4 regions of the Paenibacillus sp. FSL H3-0302 genome follow, and region 1 is predicted to be linked to each of the others. Evidence: riboswitches for the same ligand, from Rfam matches in the RefSeq annotation. Region 1 holds a riboswitch; each other region holds the start of a gene.
What was found. A riboswitch is a leader RNA that binds a small molecule or an ion and turns the genes downstream of it on or off. The one in region 1 is predicted to bind thiamine pyrophosphate.

Region 2: it holds a riboswitch for thiamine pyrophosphate, as region 1 does, so the genes downstream of both, MHH50_RS02150 (ABC transporter substrate-binding protein) here and thiC (phosphomethylpyrimidine synthase ThiC) in region 1, are expected to answer to the same signal.
Region 3: it holds a riboswitch for thiamine pyrophosphate, as region 1 does, so the genes downstream of both, MHH50_RS12775 (ABC transporter ATP-binding protein) here and thiC (phosphomethylpyrimidine synthase ThiC) in region 1, are expected to answer to the same signal.
Region 4: it holds a riboswitch for thiamine pyrophosphate, as region 1 does, so the genes downstream of both, MHH50_RS09610 (thiamine phosphate synthase) here and thiC (phosphomethylpyrimidine synthase ThiC) in region 1, are expected to answer to the same signal.

Annotation. Positions count from the first base shown of each region.
Region 1 is NZ_CP150284.1:6,172,755-6,176,970, reverse strand. Features, by position in the region: gene MHH50_RS27385 (beta-galactosidase) at 1-1,682, shown strand, start outside; TPP riboswitch at 1,754-1,866, shown strand; gene thiC (phosphomethylpyrimidine synthase ThiC) at 1,967-3,709, shown strand; gene MHH50_RS27375 (phosphotransferase) at 3,795-4,216, shown strand, end outside.
Region 2 is NZ_CP150284.1:481,218-485,433, reverse strand. Features, by position in the region: gene MHH50_RS02160 (MFS transporter) at 1-670, shown strand, start outside; gene MHH50_RS02155 (hypothetical protein) at 743-2,194, shown strand; TPP riboswitch at 2,353-2,463, shown strand; gene MHH50_RS02150 (ABC transporter substrate-binding protein) at 2,625-3,674, shown strand; gene MHH50_RS02145 (MTH1187 family thiamine-binding protein) at 3,753-4,046, shown strand; gene MHH50_RS02140 (ABC transporter permease) at 4,043-4,216, shown strand, end outside.
Region 3 is NZ_CP150284.1:2,900,471-2,904,686, reverse strand. Features, by position in the region: gene MHH50_RS12785 (amino acid ABC transporter permease) at 1-234, opposite strand, end outside; gene MHH50_RS12780 (amino acid ABC transporter substrate-binding protein) at 288-1,124, opposite strand; TPP riboswitch at 1,347-1,450, shown strand; gene MHH50_RS12775 (ABC transporter ATP-binding protein) at 1,649-2,344, shown strand; gene MHH50_RS12770 (ABC transporter permease) at 2,325-3,101, shown strand; gene MHH50_RS12765 (ABC transporter substrate-binding protein) at 3,098-4,135, shown strand; gene thiM (hydroxyethylthiazole kinase) at 4,177-4,216, shown strand, end outside.
Region 4 is NZ_CP150284.1:2,208,724-2,212,939, reverse strand. Features, by position in the region: gene thiH (2-iminoacetate synthase ThiH) at 1-78, opposite strand, end outside; gene MHH50_RS09620 (thiazole synthase) at 112-879, opposite strand; gene thiS (sulfur carrier protein ThiS) at 935-1,138, opposite strand; gene MHH50_RS09610 (thiamine phosphate synthase) at 1,177-1,800, opposite strand; TPP riboswitch at 1,896-1,997, opposite strand; gene MHH50_RS09605 (SDR family oxidoreductase) at 2,085-2,957, opposite strand; gene MHH50_RS09600 (GDSL-type esterase/lipase family protein) at 3,195-4,216, opposite strand, start outside.

The DNA of each region.
Region 1 (4,216 bases):
AACTGTGTGCACGTATTGCAGAACAAATGGCTGAACATTACGGCAATCATCCGGGTGTAGTTGGCTGGCAAATTGATAATGAGCTCAACTGTGAGATCAGTGAATTTTATTCGGAGAGTGACCATAAGGCTTTCCGGGAATGGCTACAGCAGAAATATGTTACACTTGAGCATTTGAACGAGGCTTGGGGAGCTGTTTTTTGGAATCAAAGCTATAGTGACTGGTCTCAGGTCTATCTTCCACGTCCGACTCCAGTACCGAAGCAACCCAATCCTCATCAGGCATTGGATGAAAAACGGTTTATTTCGGACAATACAAATTCTTTTGCCAAAAACCAAGCGGATATCATCCGTAAACTTGCCCCTAAGCAGTGGGTAACCACGAACGGTCTGTTCGGGCATCTCGATAGCCATGAAATGACGGATGAACTGTTGGATTTCTTCAGCTATGATTCCTATCCTCAGTTCTCTACTATTTTTTATGACCCGAATGAGCGGAATCCGCTGAATGATAGAGGCTGGGGACTGTCGTTATCTGTTGTTCGTTCGATATCCCCGAATTTCTGCATTATGGAGCAGCAGTCGGGCCCGGGTGGCTGGGTGAACCGGATGGATATGCCTTCTCCAAAGCCCGGGCAGATGCGGTTATGGACCTATCAGTCGATCGCTCATGGAGCAGATATGGTGTTATATTTCCGCTGGCGGACAGCTACGATGGGCAATGAAATTTATTGGCATGGAATCAATGACTATCATAATCAGCCTAACCGGAGAGTGCGGGAAGCGGGGCAGATCGGTCAGGAGCTGGCAGCAGCAGGTCATGCGTTTGTCGGTACTCGTAATCAGGCTAACATTGCTATTGTTCGTGATTATGACAATGAGTGGGATGGAGAATACGATGTTTGGCATGGCCCGTTTATGTGGAAGAGCAATAAGGAGTGGTACAAGGCGCTTCAGCGGAAGCATATCCCGAATGACGTACTCTATTTACGCAAAAAAACAACGCTGGAGGAGCTTGCAAGGTACGACGTGCTTATCTATCCTCACCCAGCGATTATGACAGATGAGACAGCAGCACTGCTGGATGAATATGTTCAGCAAGGCGGCAAACTGATCTTCGGCTGTAGAACCGGCTATAAGGATGAGCGCGGACAATGTTATATGCGTCCTTTCCCAGGTGCTGCTAAGGATCTATGCGGGATCACAGTTGAAGAATTCACAATGGTTAAGGGCAGTCGTCAGCCAACAACAATTAGCTGGTCGGGCGTGACCGAAGTCGTTACAGGAGCAGATGACTTTAATGATATTCTCAAAATAGAGGAAGCTTCGGTTGAAGTGATGGCGGTCTACGCCTCTGATTATTATGCGGGAAAACCGGCGGTAACTAGAAATCGTCGCGGCAAGGGTGAGGTTTGGTATTACGGAGCCGTATTTAATGAACAGGCAGCGGCTGAGATCATAAATTTAATTGATCTACAATCACCAGCAGATTGGCTGGAGCTCCCAGAAGAGGTAGAACTGCAAGTCCGTACCGGAGCTTCTTCCAGTTATGCTTTTTTGCTTAATTATAGTGAGACTCCTGTCACGATCCATCTTCATGAGACCAAAACAGATTTACTGAGCGGCACAACATTGTCGGGCGAGGTGCTTCTGGAAGGATTTGGGGTATTGGTGTTAAACTAACGTATACATTGATCTCACATTTGAGTAGATTTGGATAATTTTCTCTTTTCGGTTATACTTTGAAGTAGCAATTATATAGTCACGGGAGCTTGGTGGGACCAGGCTGAGAGGATAGTTATAACTATCGACCGTCAAACCTGATCTGGATAATGCCAGCGGAGGAAATGGAGTTCTATTTCTATTTGTCTACTCTAAGGCCGCATCTTATACAGATGTGGCCTTTTCTATTTGTGGGGGAGTAGACCGTCTCCGCTTGATCAAATCACCTTATAGGAGGAATTGAGATGACAAGCGAATTGAACAACGATCCAATCAATCTATCAGCTTTTCCAGCAAGTCAAAAAGTGTATGTAAAGGGTTCACGGCCTGATATTCAGGTGCCTATGCGGGAGATCTCACTTAGTCCAACTGCGGGCATAGACGGCGAAGAGGAGAATGCCCCAATTCATGTCTATGACACAAGCGGGGCTTACACGGATGCTAATATTCATACTGATATTCGTCAGGGGTTAGAGCCCAATCGTCTAAGCTGGATTGAGGAACGAGGGGATGCGGAAGCGTACGAAGGAAGAACCATGAAGCCTGAAGATAACGGGAATGCAACGGGAAAAGCTGTGGCGGAAGTGTTTCCAGCGCTCCATAGAAAACCTTTGCGAGCGAAAAAGGGGCGTAATGTCTCTCAAATGCATTATGCACGCAAAGGGATTATTACTTCGGAAATGGAATACGTTGCGATTCGTGAGAATGTGGCACCGGAATTTGTAAGAGATGAAGTAGCCCGCGGCCGCGCCATCATTCCAGCGAATATCAATCATCCAGAGAGTGAACCAATGATTATTGGACGCAATTTTTTAGTGAAGATCAATGCCAATATAGGAAATTCCGCAGTATCCTCATCCATAGAGGAAGAGGTAGAGAAGATGAGATGGGCCACCCGCTGGGGTGCAGATAATATAATGGATCTCTCAACAGGTAAAAACATTCATACGACACGCGAGTGGATCATCCGTAATTCTCCTGTTCCTATTGGAACGGTGCCTATCTATCAAGCGTTGGAAAAAGTGAATGGGAAAGCGGAAGATTTAACGTGGGAAGTATACCGTGATACGCTCATTGAGCAAGCGGAGCAAGGGGTTGATTATTTTACCATTCATGCGGGGGTTCTGCTTCGTTATATCCCGTTGACTGCACAACGTATGACAGGCATTGTTTCAAGAGGTGGCTCCATCATGGCGGCATGGTGTCTTGCGCATCATCAAGAGAACTTTTTATATACACATTTTGAAGAGATATGTGAAATCATGAAGCTGTACGATGTTTCTTTTTCCCTAGGCGATGGATTACGTCCGGGTTCGATTGCTGATGCGAATGATGAAGCACAATTTGCCGAGTTAGAGACGTTAGGTGAATTAACAGCTATAGCTTGGAGTCATGATGTACAGGTGATGGTAGAGGGTCCAGGACATGTGCCGATGCACTTGATTAAAGAGAATATGGATAAGCAACTTGAAACTTGTAACGAAGCCCCTTTTTATACATTAGGTCCACTGACTACAGATATTGCGCCTGGTTATGATCATATTACCTCTGCTATAGGTGCAGCGATGATTGGTTGGTTCGGTACAGCTATGTTATGTTACGTAACTCCGAAGGAACATCTTGGCCTGCCTAATAAGGAAGATGTACGTATAGGGGTCATTACTTATAAAATAGCGGCTCATGCCGCAGATTTGGCGAAAGGGCATAAAGGAGCACAAGACCGGGATAATGCTCTTTCGAAAGCCCGTTTTGAATTTCGTTGGCGTGATCAATTTCATTTATCGTTAGATCCTGAGCGAGCGCTCGAATATCATGATGAGACATTGCCTGCGGAAGGCGCTAAAACAGCTCATTTCTGTTCCATGTGCGGGCCGAAATTTTGCAGTATGAAGATCTCTCATAATATCCGGAATACGACGGGAATTGAATCAGGAATGCAAGAGAAGGCGCAAGAGTTTCTCCAAGGCGGGAGCCTTATTTATAGATAACTTTTTCTGCTAAAAAGAAATATCTAAAAGAAGTCGTCATTGGCGGCTTCTTCTTTTATACTTTGAATAGATAGGAGTTGATGAATTGGAAGCGATTCGTTCAGAGGAAGCCATTTTAGAGGATTTAAGTAATAGTTTCTATCATTTTTTTGGATTGAAAGTCCTTCATGCTACCCCAATAAAACGTGGCTGGTTAAATCTTAAATGGAAAATCATAACGGATTCAGGACCATTTCTACTTAAACAATACAACAAAAAAAGATATAAATTGTATAACCCAGAAGAGCTGAGCTTCGCCTTTTCTCAACAGAAAAGATTGTATCTACAGGGACTCCCATGTCCCGAATTGTTGGCTTATAACCATAAAGTTTTACTGGAATCAGATATGGGAGAGACGTTTATGGTTATGGAATATTGTGAAGGGCGTGTCATAGAGCCGGGCAAAATTAACATCCTTCAAATGTTTGATTTGGGTCGTGCCACAGGTAAAATGCATCGTTTATTAAA
Region 2 (4,216 bases), 1.2 Mb from region 1:
GCTGGATGAACGTGCCTCTGTCCAAGGAGCAGACAATTCGCAATCCTCAAGCTCACGTTCTAACAAAAAATTTCCGTATAAAGGTAAGCAATGGATTCTGTTAGGGATCTTCATCGTTTTCTTTTTTCTTTATGTAGGCACAGAGATGAGTTTAGTCAACTTTATGCCGGCTATCTTTATTGCCAAGCTAGGGATGACGGAGTCTGCCGCAGCACTGACAGTCACTTTCTTTTGGCTGGCGATGTCTACAGGAAGATTGTTTGCGGGTGTAATTGCCGAAAAAATATCTTACCGCGTGTACATTCTCAGCAGCTGTTTACTTACCTTGTTACTGCTGACACTCTTTCCGTTCACTGACAATCGAATGGCTGCTTTCATTGTAATTCTGCTGCTGGGGCTGTTTATGTCCGGTATTTTCTCCATTGCTTTAGTCTTCTCCAGCAAAATGCTGCCTGGCACCGAAGAGTCAACACCCAGCATTATGATTGCTTCCGGAGGTGTTGGCGGTGCTTTGCTACCTCTGTTTATGGGCTGGTCTATGGACCATTTAGAAGTGGCACAAACAGCCGGATTACTCGCCGCTTTTGCCGCCTTCTTGTTTCTGCTAAGCATTGCCGCATGGAGGTTCCAGTCCATGCAAGCGGTGAAAGGAAAGAGTTCCCGTATTTAGAACAGTATCAACGTTATCCTTTTAGGGTAATGTGATCTATAAGCATATTCTGAGCACAAGGATGGACGATGAATGAATGAGTCTTCAACTGAGCCTTTGTTACATACTGCGCTCATGCAGTTTATATTTCCCTTTTCTATAAAAAAGGGCGATTCTAAGCAGCTTATCCAGCAATTACAGGATGACGGCTTCACACGTTTTTTTCTGGATAATAAAGAGCTTGAAGCTGCCTACTACGGAGATGGCTACTGTGTTTCCCATGAACGAATGGAGCGCACCTATTTACCGTTTGCTGCACATGTCCTTTTTCCACGCAGGAAGGATGCCGACTCGTTTCGCCGTTTTTCCAGAGTAAATAATCTCGACTGCATTCTGGAGATTCCGCAGCAATCTATATTTTTCAAAATTCTCTCGACGGATATATTCATATGTCCTTTTCAGCTTGGATTCGTGACGATACGTGTCCAGCTGGAGGGGGATTCAATTCCCTTTAGTATTGCCCTAGAATTCGCGGATCGTTTCCGTGCGCTAGAGAATACCTTCATACAGGATGATTACACTTATATTCATTGCGGGGAACAGACCTATGAGATGGTAGAGGATTTTGTCTTCCGAAATTTGGTGGATGGACTGGAGCCATATCTGGATCAATCGGATATCAATGGGGCTTATTTCGAGACCCTTCCTTTTTTCGTAGATGAAAGAATGCAGGTGCAAGCTTTTTATGGCTTTCAGAATGAAGAAAGCTCTGATGAGATTAGTGTAAATCTGCGCTATCGTGCCTCACAGCTTGATGGAATTGATCTAAACGGAAAGCCCTATGCCAGTGCCAGCGATCCAGCATATATTGCGAACTATTGTCATGAACACTCCTATAATCGCTGGGGTCCAGACACGTATTATATGATGAATGAGCAGACCTTTTGCTGCATGACCCGCGCTGAACAGGAGATTGCTGTTAGTCTAGCCAACCAGATGTACGGGCAATATTATTACGGATTTTTACTCAATATTTTCCACAAAATCGTTCTGCTAAAGCTAGCCAATATGCACTCCCGACTTCGGATTAATCATGATTATGAGGAAATAGACAATCTAATCTACTCCATTAATAAGTTCTCGGCAAAGTTCTACTTCTTGGAGTTGATTTCCCAGTCGCAGGGCCGGGAGATATTTCTTCAGCTGCGTAAAGTATACGGAAACGATGCTTTGTTCGAGGAAGTGAAAGAAACCTTAAATGACCTGTTTCAGTATCAGGATAAGTTTCAATCCAAGCGACGGGATAATCTGCTGATGATTCTTACTGTATTTACGGTAGTAAGCGGGATTTACGGCATGAATCAGGTCATTGACGATCTGGATGGAAAGATTCAATGGAGTAAAATGATTGGTTATTCTCCCTTTGAATTTCTTGCCCTCTTCGTGATCATGAGCGGGATTCTGATCAGCGTTGTCCTCACGCTAGGGGCGCTGGTTAGTGAGCTTAAACGGCGTCACCGCAAGAAATATAAAGATCTAGACTAGCAAAAAAGAAACTACTGGATTGGAAAAATTCAGGAGTGCACTACTAGACATTCCGAGTACAGCCGTCTATAATACACCGTATGCGAGAAATATAAGATATAAAGTATGGGTACAAAACTTATGCTTACTTATATTGCACATAGAAATACCCGTTAACTTCATAGAACCAGGGGTGCTGGAATTGGCCGGCTGAGATTGTATCCCACAAGATACTGACCCTTATACCTGATCTGGATAATGCCAGCGTAGGAATCGCCAATTGGTTCTGGTCCCTGTGACCTTAACTAACCTTGCGCCAAGCCAGCGTCCCGATCACTCGGGGCGCTTTTTTTGTAAGATCACTAAAAGATGTAGAAAAACGTACATACTACACTTTACGGTTCATGTTGTGAAGACGGGATTCTTGTAACCTTAAAGGAGAGAAGAAGACATGCACCTTAAAAAAGCACTTACGTTGTGCCTCACCTGTGTACTCATTCTTGCCATTGCCGGATGCGGCAGCAACAATGGGAATACAGCCGGAAACAAAGCAAATGCTACTGATCCAACTGCTGCGGCTGGGACGGATGCTCCAAAAGAGCTCACCAAAGTTAAAGTCGCACTCGACTGGACACCGAACACAAATCATACCGGTCTATACGTAGCTAAGGATCTTGGTTACTACGCTGAAGAAGGTCTGGACGTCGAGATCGTTCAGCCAGGCGCAGCGGGTTCTGATACTATGGTTACTTCTGGCGAAGCCGCATTTGGCATCAGCGCCCAAGAAGGATTAACACTAGCCCGTCTACAAGGCGTACCCCTTGTCTCGATAGCAGCTATTATTCAGCATAATACGTCGGGATTCGCTGCTCCAGTAGATCGCAATATTAAATCACCAAAGGATTTTGAAGGTAAAACCTACGGAGGCTGGGGCTCACCGGCCGAAGAAGCAGCCATGAAAGCTATCATGGATCCTGAAGGTGGCGATGTGAAAAAGGTGAAGCTGATCAGTATCGGTGAAGCTGATTATTTTACCGCCGTCAAACGTGACATTGATTTCGCCTGGATTTTCTACGCTTGGACTGGTGTTGAGGCTGAGTTACGTGGCGAGCCATTGGATATGCTGTACTTAAAGGATTATGCGCCGCAGCTCGATTATTACACGCCTGTGCTGACGACGAGTGAGAAGCAAATTGCAGATCATCCTGATCTGGTGAAGGCCTTCATGAAAGCCACATCAAAAGGTTATCAATATGCCATAGATCATCCGGAAGAGGCTGCCGGTATGTTATCGAAGGCCGTTCCTGACCTGGACGCCGACCTTGTCCTAGCTAGCCAAAAATGGCTTAGCCCAAAATACAAGGACGATGCTGCCCGCTGGGGCGAGCAAAAAACCGAGGTCTGGCAAAATTACGGCGACTGGATGTATGATCTGAAGTTGCTGGATAAACCGCTGGATGCTGCTAGTGCATTCAGTAATGATTTTTTACCGGCGGAGTAAACAACAATTGTAATGAATTACTTCGTTATCAAAGTTGGCTTTTTGAACTTACCTTATAAAATGAGAGGATTGATTATTGTGGCTAACACCCTACTAAGCATTCAAGTAATTCCAAAAACTCCGAACAACGAGGATTCCATCCCATACGTAGATAAAGCGATTGAGGTCATTCAGAAATCCGGTGTTAAACATCAAGTGAATCCGCTGGAAACCACAATGGAAGGTGAGCTTAGCGAGCTGCTGGAGGTTGTGCGTCAGATGCAGGAGGCGTTGATCGAAGCAGGCAGTCCAAGCGTAATTTCGCAGATCAAAATCGCTCATAATCCTAACGGAATCAGCATGGATAAATTGACGGAGAAATATCGGCCGTGAGATCGACCTGGAAGCTAATATGGCCGCCCCTTGTGGCGGTCGTCTTCTTTTTAACCGTATGGCAGCTATCTGTATCTGTATTTCATATTGAATCCTGGATTCTGCCGAGTCCTGCTGATATTGCTCGTGAATCCACCAGTAACGCTTCTGGTCTTTGGGCTCATACGATG
Region 3 (4,216 bases), 3.3 Mb from region 1:
ATAAAATATAATAAATAGCTGCACTAACAACGGGGTTCCCCGAATGACCCATACATAAAAACGGGCGATTAGCTTCGGAATTACCCACGGTGAAAGACGTGCCAACGCGGTTAGGATCGCCAAAATCAATCCAAGCACAAAGGAAAGTAGCGCCAACGGAATGGTAAAAGCCACCCCGGCTTTAAGCAGGGGTAGCAGTGTATCTAAGAAAATTTGTATTTTGCGGTCATCCATTATTCAGACATCCTTTTTAGCTTCTAGGCTTAATTAGCCTTGCTAGCCTTGTATTATTTTGAAACGTCAGCTCCAAAGTATTTCTCGGAAATTTTCAAGTACGTTCCATCACTTTTCATCTCTTTAATCGCATCACTGACCGCATTCACCAGCTCATCATTGCCTTTCAGGAATACCGCGGCACTTTGTGAGCCTTCAGGAATCTCATCAACCACTTTAATTTTTGCATCTGGTTTTTGTTTTTTCAGATCCAGATAAGACAAGCCATCATTCACAGTTGCATCAATACGTCCCGAAGTCAGCAGGTCCATCGCTTGATTGAAACCGTCCGTAGCTACGATTTCAGCACCGTTCTCACGAGCGATGTCGGATAAGTTACTGGTCAGGGATTGTCCGGCTTTTTTACCCTTTAGATCAGCAAAGGTCTTAATATCCTCATTGTTTTCGCTCACGATCAATACTGCCTTGGATACAATATAGGGTTCAGAGAAATCATATTTCACTTTGCGATCTTCGTTAATGGAAACTTCATTAAAAATGACATCAAACCGTTTCGCATCCATCCCAGCAAAAATACCATCCCACTGAGTTTCAAAAAATTCAGCTTCAACACCTAAACGTTTGGCTACTTCTTCGGCAATTTCCACGTCAAAACCCGTCAATTTCCCCGCAGTGTCATGATAAGTAAAAGGTGCATAAGTCCCTTCTGTACCTATCCGCAATTTGCCGCTGGCCTTCACAGCCTCCAAACTGTTTTGCGCTGAAGATGCTGCTCCACCATTCGTTCCAGCTGTTGGTTCAGCAGCCGTATTGGTATTCGAATTATTGCCGCAAGCCGCTACAAGAACCACGGTTAACGCCAATATAATAGTTAAACTCCATTTTTTCATTATTAAATCCCCTCTCTCTATCCGGTTTTTTTCCGGTAAATTGAATAGTACACTGCCATCACATGATCGTCAATACTTTTTTCCGATTATATACATCGGAATTGTAATATTAACTAGATTTCTACTTATATCTTACCCAATCTTGGATTAATCCTTCACTTCTTTCTCTCTTTACTTCTCAGAAAGATATGGTATATTTATAAACAAATTAATATGGACCTGTTATTTCACTAGGGGAGTCGGCCGACTGAGACGGAGCTTCAAGCTCCGGACCCTTGGAACCTGATCTGGATCATACCAGCGGAGGGAAGTGGAGCAGAATTTTCATCAAGCATGTTAAGTGTTATTATGCAGAATGAACTTTTTGACCCATTCATTTCCTCTGGAAATGGATGGGTCTTTATTTGTTTAGGCGCTCCACAAAAATATTAGGAGGTTAGATCATCACGACCATTTTATCTATTCAAGGCCTAACCTACTCTTTTCCGGAAACTGAACAACCCCCTGTATTCGCAAATCTATCCATGGATATCAGGCAAGGGGAATTCGTCTCCGTAGTAGGTGCTAGCGGATGCGGGAAAAGCACATTTTTCAAAACGGTTGCCGGTTTACTCGAACCTACTCATGGAAAAATAAAACTCCCTACGCTCCCCTCAACCGCTAGTCGTTTAGGTCAGATCGCTTATATGCCTCAGCAGGATTTATTGCTGCCTTGGAGAACAGTGCTCGATAACTGCCTTTTGCCCTGGGAGATCAAGCCCAGATTTAGTAAACAGAAAACGATCACTCAGATTCGGGAAATGTTGGCCCGCTTCGGCTTAACAGATGTAGAGAAGGCTTATCCCCATGAACTTTCGGGAGGTATGAAACAGCGAGTAGCATTTCTGCGCACCTTAGTGGCTGGAGGCGGAAGTGGTCTTATGCTGCTGGATGAGCCCTTTGGCGCTCTCGATGCCATGACCAAACGTGAGATACACCGTTGGCTGTTGGAGTTATGGGGTGAACTGAATCAGACGATTATGCTCATCACTCATGATCTGGAAGAAGCCCTATTGCTCAGTGACCGGATTTATTTATTATCTGGCGGTGCGCACAGCGAATTACAGGAGATCGTTGTCGATCTACCAAAACCAAGACATTATAAGATGAACTATGAACCCCGGTTTATAGCACTACGGGCAGAGTTGGAGCGAAGATTGCATGCAACCTATACCTTTTAAAAAACATCTAGACAACTATGCTCCCTTCCTTCTTCTGGTACTGCTCATTCTTGTAATCTGGGAGTCAGCTGTTCGCCTTCACATGATTCCAGCCTTTATTCTCCCTGCACCTTCATCTATTGGCATCGCATTGATCGAGCAAAGGCAATTGTTATTCGGACAACATTTATTAGCGACGTTGCAGGAGATACTGGTAGGTTTTGTCCTTTCTGTGGTTTGTGGTGTATTGCTGGGTATTGGAATGTTCCTGTTTCGCCCCGTAGAAAAGGCCATCTATCCCTTCCTTATCATTAGCCAGACGGTCCCATTAATTGCGCTATCGCCCATTTTTATTATGTGGTTCGGATATTCGCTGTGGAGCAAAGTGGCTGTGGTGTTTTTGACGGCTTTTTTTCCAGTCGTAGTGAGTACATTTGATGGACTTCGTACAAGTGGCCAGACCTACAAGGACTTATTATTAACATTTGGTGCAAACCGCTGGCAGCTGCTTGTCAAAACCCAAATTCCACTGGCGCTGCCTGCTTTTTTCTCTGGCTTAAAGCTGTCCATTGTATACTGCGTCATCGGAGCTACTATCGGGGAATGGCTCGGCGGCAGTAAAGGACTCGGTTACTTCAGCCGCAGAATGGCCGGAAATATGCAGAGCGATGAAATGTTCGCGGCTGTATTTCTGCTGTCCGCGCTTGGTGTTGTACTTTTTCTGGCGATAGCTTTACTCGAACAATTATTTTTAAAGAAAAGAGGATCTAACCAATGAATCATTTAAAATCCCCACAACGAGGACTTATTTCTGTATTTCTAGTATGCACACTTTTGCTCTTAAGCAGCTGCGGGAAGGCAGACAAGCTAAATAACAACTCCCAAACCGGTTCCTCCAATACCGATAATAAGCAGTCACACAAGCTGACGATTATGCTTGATTGGTATCCCAATGCCGTTCATTCCTTTCTATACGCTGCGCAACAGCAAGGATTTTTCCAAGAGGAAGGTTTGGATGTCGAGATCAAAATGCCTGCGGACAGCAATGACGCCCTAAAGCTTGTAGCAGCAAATCAAATTGATCTAGCACTCAATTATCAGCCTCAGGTGCTTATGGCACGCGGCGAGAAAATCCCTGTACGTTCGATTGCAGCAATCGTGCGGCATCCACTGAATCATCTGATGGTTCCTCAGGCAGGCAGTATTCATAGTCCCAAAGAGCTCGCAGGAAAACAAATCGGCTATTCCTCCATTCCGCTCTATGAAGCAATGATTCGGACAATGATCCAGAGTGATGGAGGCGATCCTTCATCCGCCAAGCTAATTGACGTAGGTTTTGACCTTATCCCTGCGATCTCTACAGGACAAGTGGACGCAATAATGGGCGGGTTCATCAACCATGAACAACTGATCCTTGAAAAAGAGGGACATCCGGTCACCTCGCTTAATCCAACGGATTACGGAGTACCTGACTATTATGAGCTTGTGCTGGTGGCCAGCGAACAAGGATTGCAAAATTCTGAAGCCTACTTTAAAAAATTTCTAAATGCCATAACAAAAGGACAGATATTTGTGGAGCAGAATCCTGAACAAGCCCTGGATTTACTGGTTGCACATGAAGATGCAACTTCACCGCTCGACAAGGAGATTGAGAAAAAAAGTCTTGAGATTCTACTGCCACTGATGAATGCTGGCGATCAATCTTTTGGTTATCAAGACCCGACATCTTGGGAAAAGGTTCAGCTGTGGTTATCCACCAACGATCTTCTACCAGAAGATATTAAAGCACAGGAAGCTTTTATCAATCTGTAACGTTTAGTTAGTTATTCATACAAGCTTGAGGAGGAATTATGATGAGTTACTTAGCCAAAGTACGGGAATCCAACCCCTTGA
Region 4 (4,216 bases), 2.9 Mb from region 1:
GTCATCCTCCCGGAACTCCTTCCACAGTTGCTCATAAGGATACTGCTCCAAGCGGGCCAGTGTGTCAAAAAAGCTCATGCTAATCTTCCCTCCTTTCGTGACCTATCAAATTCAGTTCAAAAATCCAGTCAACGGTGACGAAGCAAAAGCAACTTCTTCTACAGGACCGAGTCCTGCCAAATAAGCTTTGCGGCCAGCGGATATCGCCTCGCGGAACGCTTCCGCCATGACGAGCGGATTACGTGCCGTTGCAATAGCCGTATTAAGCAGAACAGCAGCGGCCCCCATCTCCATTGCTTCCGCCGCTTCCGAGGGCTTGCCAATTCCGGCGTCTAAAATAATCGGCAAATTCACTTCTTGAATAAGAATACGCACAAGCTCCTTGGTGCGCAGGCCGCGATTCGTTCCGATCGGCGCACCAAGCGGCATCACAGCAGCAGCACCGGCATCTCTCAGACGTAAAGCAGCCGAAAGGTCCGGACTCATATATGGCAATACTACAAAACCCTCCGCTGCTAAAATCTCTGTAGCTCGTATGGTCTCCAGATTATCTGGAAGCAGGTATTTCTGATCATTGATCACTTCGATCTTGACCCAGTTCCCCAGTCCCGCAGCTCTTGCTAATCTTGCAATACGGACTGCCTCTTCCGCTGTACGCGCTCCTGAGGTATTAGGCAGAAGAGTCATGTGGCCGGGAATATGGTTCATGATATTTTCTGCTCCACCTTGCGGGTCCACTCGGCGAAGCGCTACAGTAATCACCTGAGAACCAGAGCTTGCGATCACTTCGGGGATCAGCGTATTCCGGCTATATTTTCCGGTTCCGATAAATAATCTACTGGTTAATTCGATGCCGCCAATATGTAACGGGTCATGCATGAAATTACCTCCCTTTGGTTCGTATAAATTTCTCAAAATTCTATACCGCTCCATCTCAACCCCCACCAACAAAGTGCACCAGTTCCAAACGATCATCCTCGCTCAGAGCAGTACTTTCATAATTCTCCTTACTGACAATTTCTCCATTCAGCTCAATGATCATCAGACGACCCGACCACTCAGGAAGACTGATCAAATCAGCTATAGTTTGAATACCACCAGAACACTCTGCGGATTTCCCGTTAATCAACAGCTTCATTCTGAATCACCCCCTTCGCCCATGCTGTTACCTCCAGGCTATGAATGAACCGCCTTATGAATAGCTTTGGCGGCCTCATAAGGATCATCCGCTCCGCAAATACCGGACATCACAGCAACTCCTGCCGCACCTTGTCTAATGATCTGCGCCGCATTAGCGGGGCTAATTCCGCCAATCGCAATTACAGGAATAGAGCTGGTCTTCACCGTTTCTGCAAGCAGCTCTAACCCACGTGCGGGCAGCCCTAACTTGCTATCCGAGGGAAATACATGACCAAACAAGCAATAATCAGCTCCCTGCTCTGAGGCATTCGCCGCTTCTACCGGAGAATGAACCGATCTCCCCAGCCGAAGCTGAGGTGCAATTCGCCGGGCTGTAACCGGACTCAGACTGTGCCAAGCCAACTGAACCCCCGCGGCACCAGCTGCCAAGGCTACATCGATCCGGTCGTTGATTATCAGTTTGGTAGCGGGCATACCGGTAGCCAACAGCTTCTGTGCCGCAGCGAGCAGTTCGCATGCAGGACATTGCTTATCTCTCAGGTGAATATAATCGACCCATGTCTGCACCGTGACAGCTAGTTCAACAAAATGTCTCAGCTGTAGCTTGCCGTCTGATATTAGATGGATCTCAGCTTGCAACATCACGATCTCCTCTCTCACTTCCCTGTAGGTCAGTAAAAAACAAAAAAACTGCCCCCCGTAAGGAAGGCAGTCAGAATCTGTATATAGACGGCACTACAAATAGCCCGACAACAGAAATTCGTTCTCCACTTCCCTACGCTGGTCTTAACCAGATCAGGTTCAAAGGGTCCGGAAATCCATTCCGTCTCAGCCAATCGGCACCCCTAGTGACATAAATATACAATTTTAAAATGCTAACGTGGTTTATAGTAACATATTTTTTTATTGAAATACACCCATTTATTCACATTAGCTGTACTGATCTAACCGTTTACTACCTCGCCACCATTTACATGAATAACCTGTCCAGTCACATAACTGGAATCGTCAGAGGCCAGATATACATAGGCTGGTGCCAGCTCTTCTGGTTGTCCAGGCCGTTTCATAGGCTGTGTACCTCCAAACTCGCTAACCTGTTTTGCATCAAAGGTAGAGGGAATCAGCGGTGTCCAGATTGGACCTGGTGCAACACCGTTTACCCGTATGCCCTTCTCTGCCAGATTCGTGGACAAGGATCGTGTGAAGCTAAGAATAGCTCCTTTAGTTGATGAATAGTCCAGCAGCTGCGGGCTTCCGCGATAAGCGGTAATTGAAGTTGTATTTATAATTGTAGATCCTGCTTTTAAATGAGGCATAGCTGCTTTTGTTAAATAGAACATCGCAAATATATTCGTACGGAAAGTACGCTCAAGCTGCTCGGAAGTAATATCCTCGATCTTAGCTTGCGGATGTTGCTCTGCCGCGTTATTGATGAGAATATCAAGCTTTCCTAAGCCCTCCACCGTCTGTTTAATAAGATCCTTACAGAATTTCTCGTCACCGATATCACCTGGAATTAGGATACATTTGCGGCCTTCCTGCTCGACCTGACGTTTAGTTTCCTCTGCATCTGAGTGTTCATTAAGATATGAAATGACCACATCAGCGCCTTCTTTAGCAAAAAGCACAGCAACTGCACGCCCAATTCCGCTGTCTCCACCGGTAATTAACGCCGCCTTGTCTTGCAGTTTACCTGCTGCTTTATAATTTGCCGGCTCGTATTTGGGCAGCGGCGTCATTTCACTCTCAATCCCTGGCTGATGATGCTGCTCCTGTGGGGGTAAGGTTTTTGTAGCTTGTTTATTGTTGCCTGACATCTTCCCTATCTCCTCTCGTTAAGCAAATTGATAGTTAACTGATCGTCTTAGGATGGCACAACTATGCACGTTTATACGCTGGGTTTGTCATTTTCTTAAATCGCTTTACGAATCTTACTTACCACAATGAAAGTAGATATAAACAACCGTGAGAGATATACTGCTGTAAGTGGAGAGGAATTCACTGCATACAAATAGACACAGCATCGCTGCTGTGCCTTGAATTGTTCACCCTGACTATTTTAGAGAAGAAACATGATTTTCTGCATTCACTTCATGTTCCAGCACCCACATAAAGTACAGAGCTTTGGCCGCTTTCTCCCGGGTCACTATAGCTGTAGGTTCTAGTTCTGTCCCATTGACCATTTCGCCTCTGGCAATCCCCACTTCAGATCTAATGAGTCCTAATTCATATGCACTTTTCACTTTTGAAATTAAATAAGGAGAAATGTCCGCTGTATCAACAAGCTGCGTCCAGGATACAAGAGGATAGTACATCGCACCTCTAGCTCCTGGCTCCAAATTCGAATCATAGCCAGGATCTCCTGGCACTACTGCTGTGCCGTTATAATCAGTCATGTACTTAGGTTTATTAGCAAACTTTATTTGGTAAACGTCATAGAGAATAGCACCCATCGTTTCACGTGACAGCTTACCTTTCGGATAATAGGCAAGATCTGATCTTTCCACTTTCATTAACTTAGAAATACTGCGTGTGAATTCAGCAACTGTCATCTCCGTATCCGGATTAAAATTCCCTTGACGGTCTTTGCCCATTACTCCCAGCTGGATTAATTTTTCAATTTGATTACGGTAATAAGCAGCTTCCCCAGTCGTCGTATCATTCGTTATTTCCGGAAAAATCTTACCCCAGTTCCCTGTTAGTGCCGCATGCTTAACGTTCCCTTTAAGGTAAGGAGTAATGGAGGCAGCAGTAGAATCGCCAGTAGCACCTTTCTCTACAAGCTCCGTGACAATCATCCGTGAAAATTGTTTGGCGAGCGCTTCTTTAAAATGAGTCCCATCGACTTTCTTTGAAGGATGCCCATTAGCGTAACTTCCGTCATTTGTTTTGCCTGGCGTTTCTCCGGCTTCAATAGACATGAAGAGGGCTGTTATTGCTTCTACACCGATCTCGTTATAATATTTCAGACTTTCCGAGTTAAGGTCAATAAGTGTAACTCCAGATTCATCTGCGACCCGTTTAAGAATATCTACAAACTTTCTTGATTTAAAAGAATTTTCATAGATATATCCCG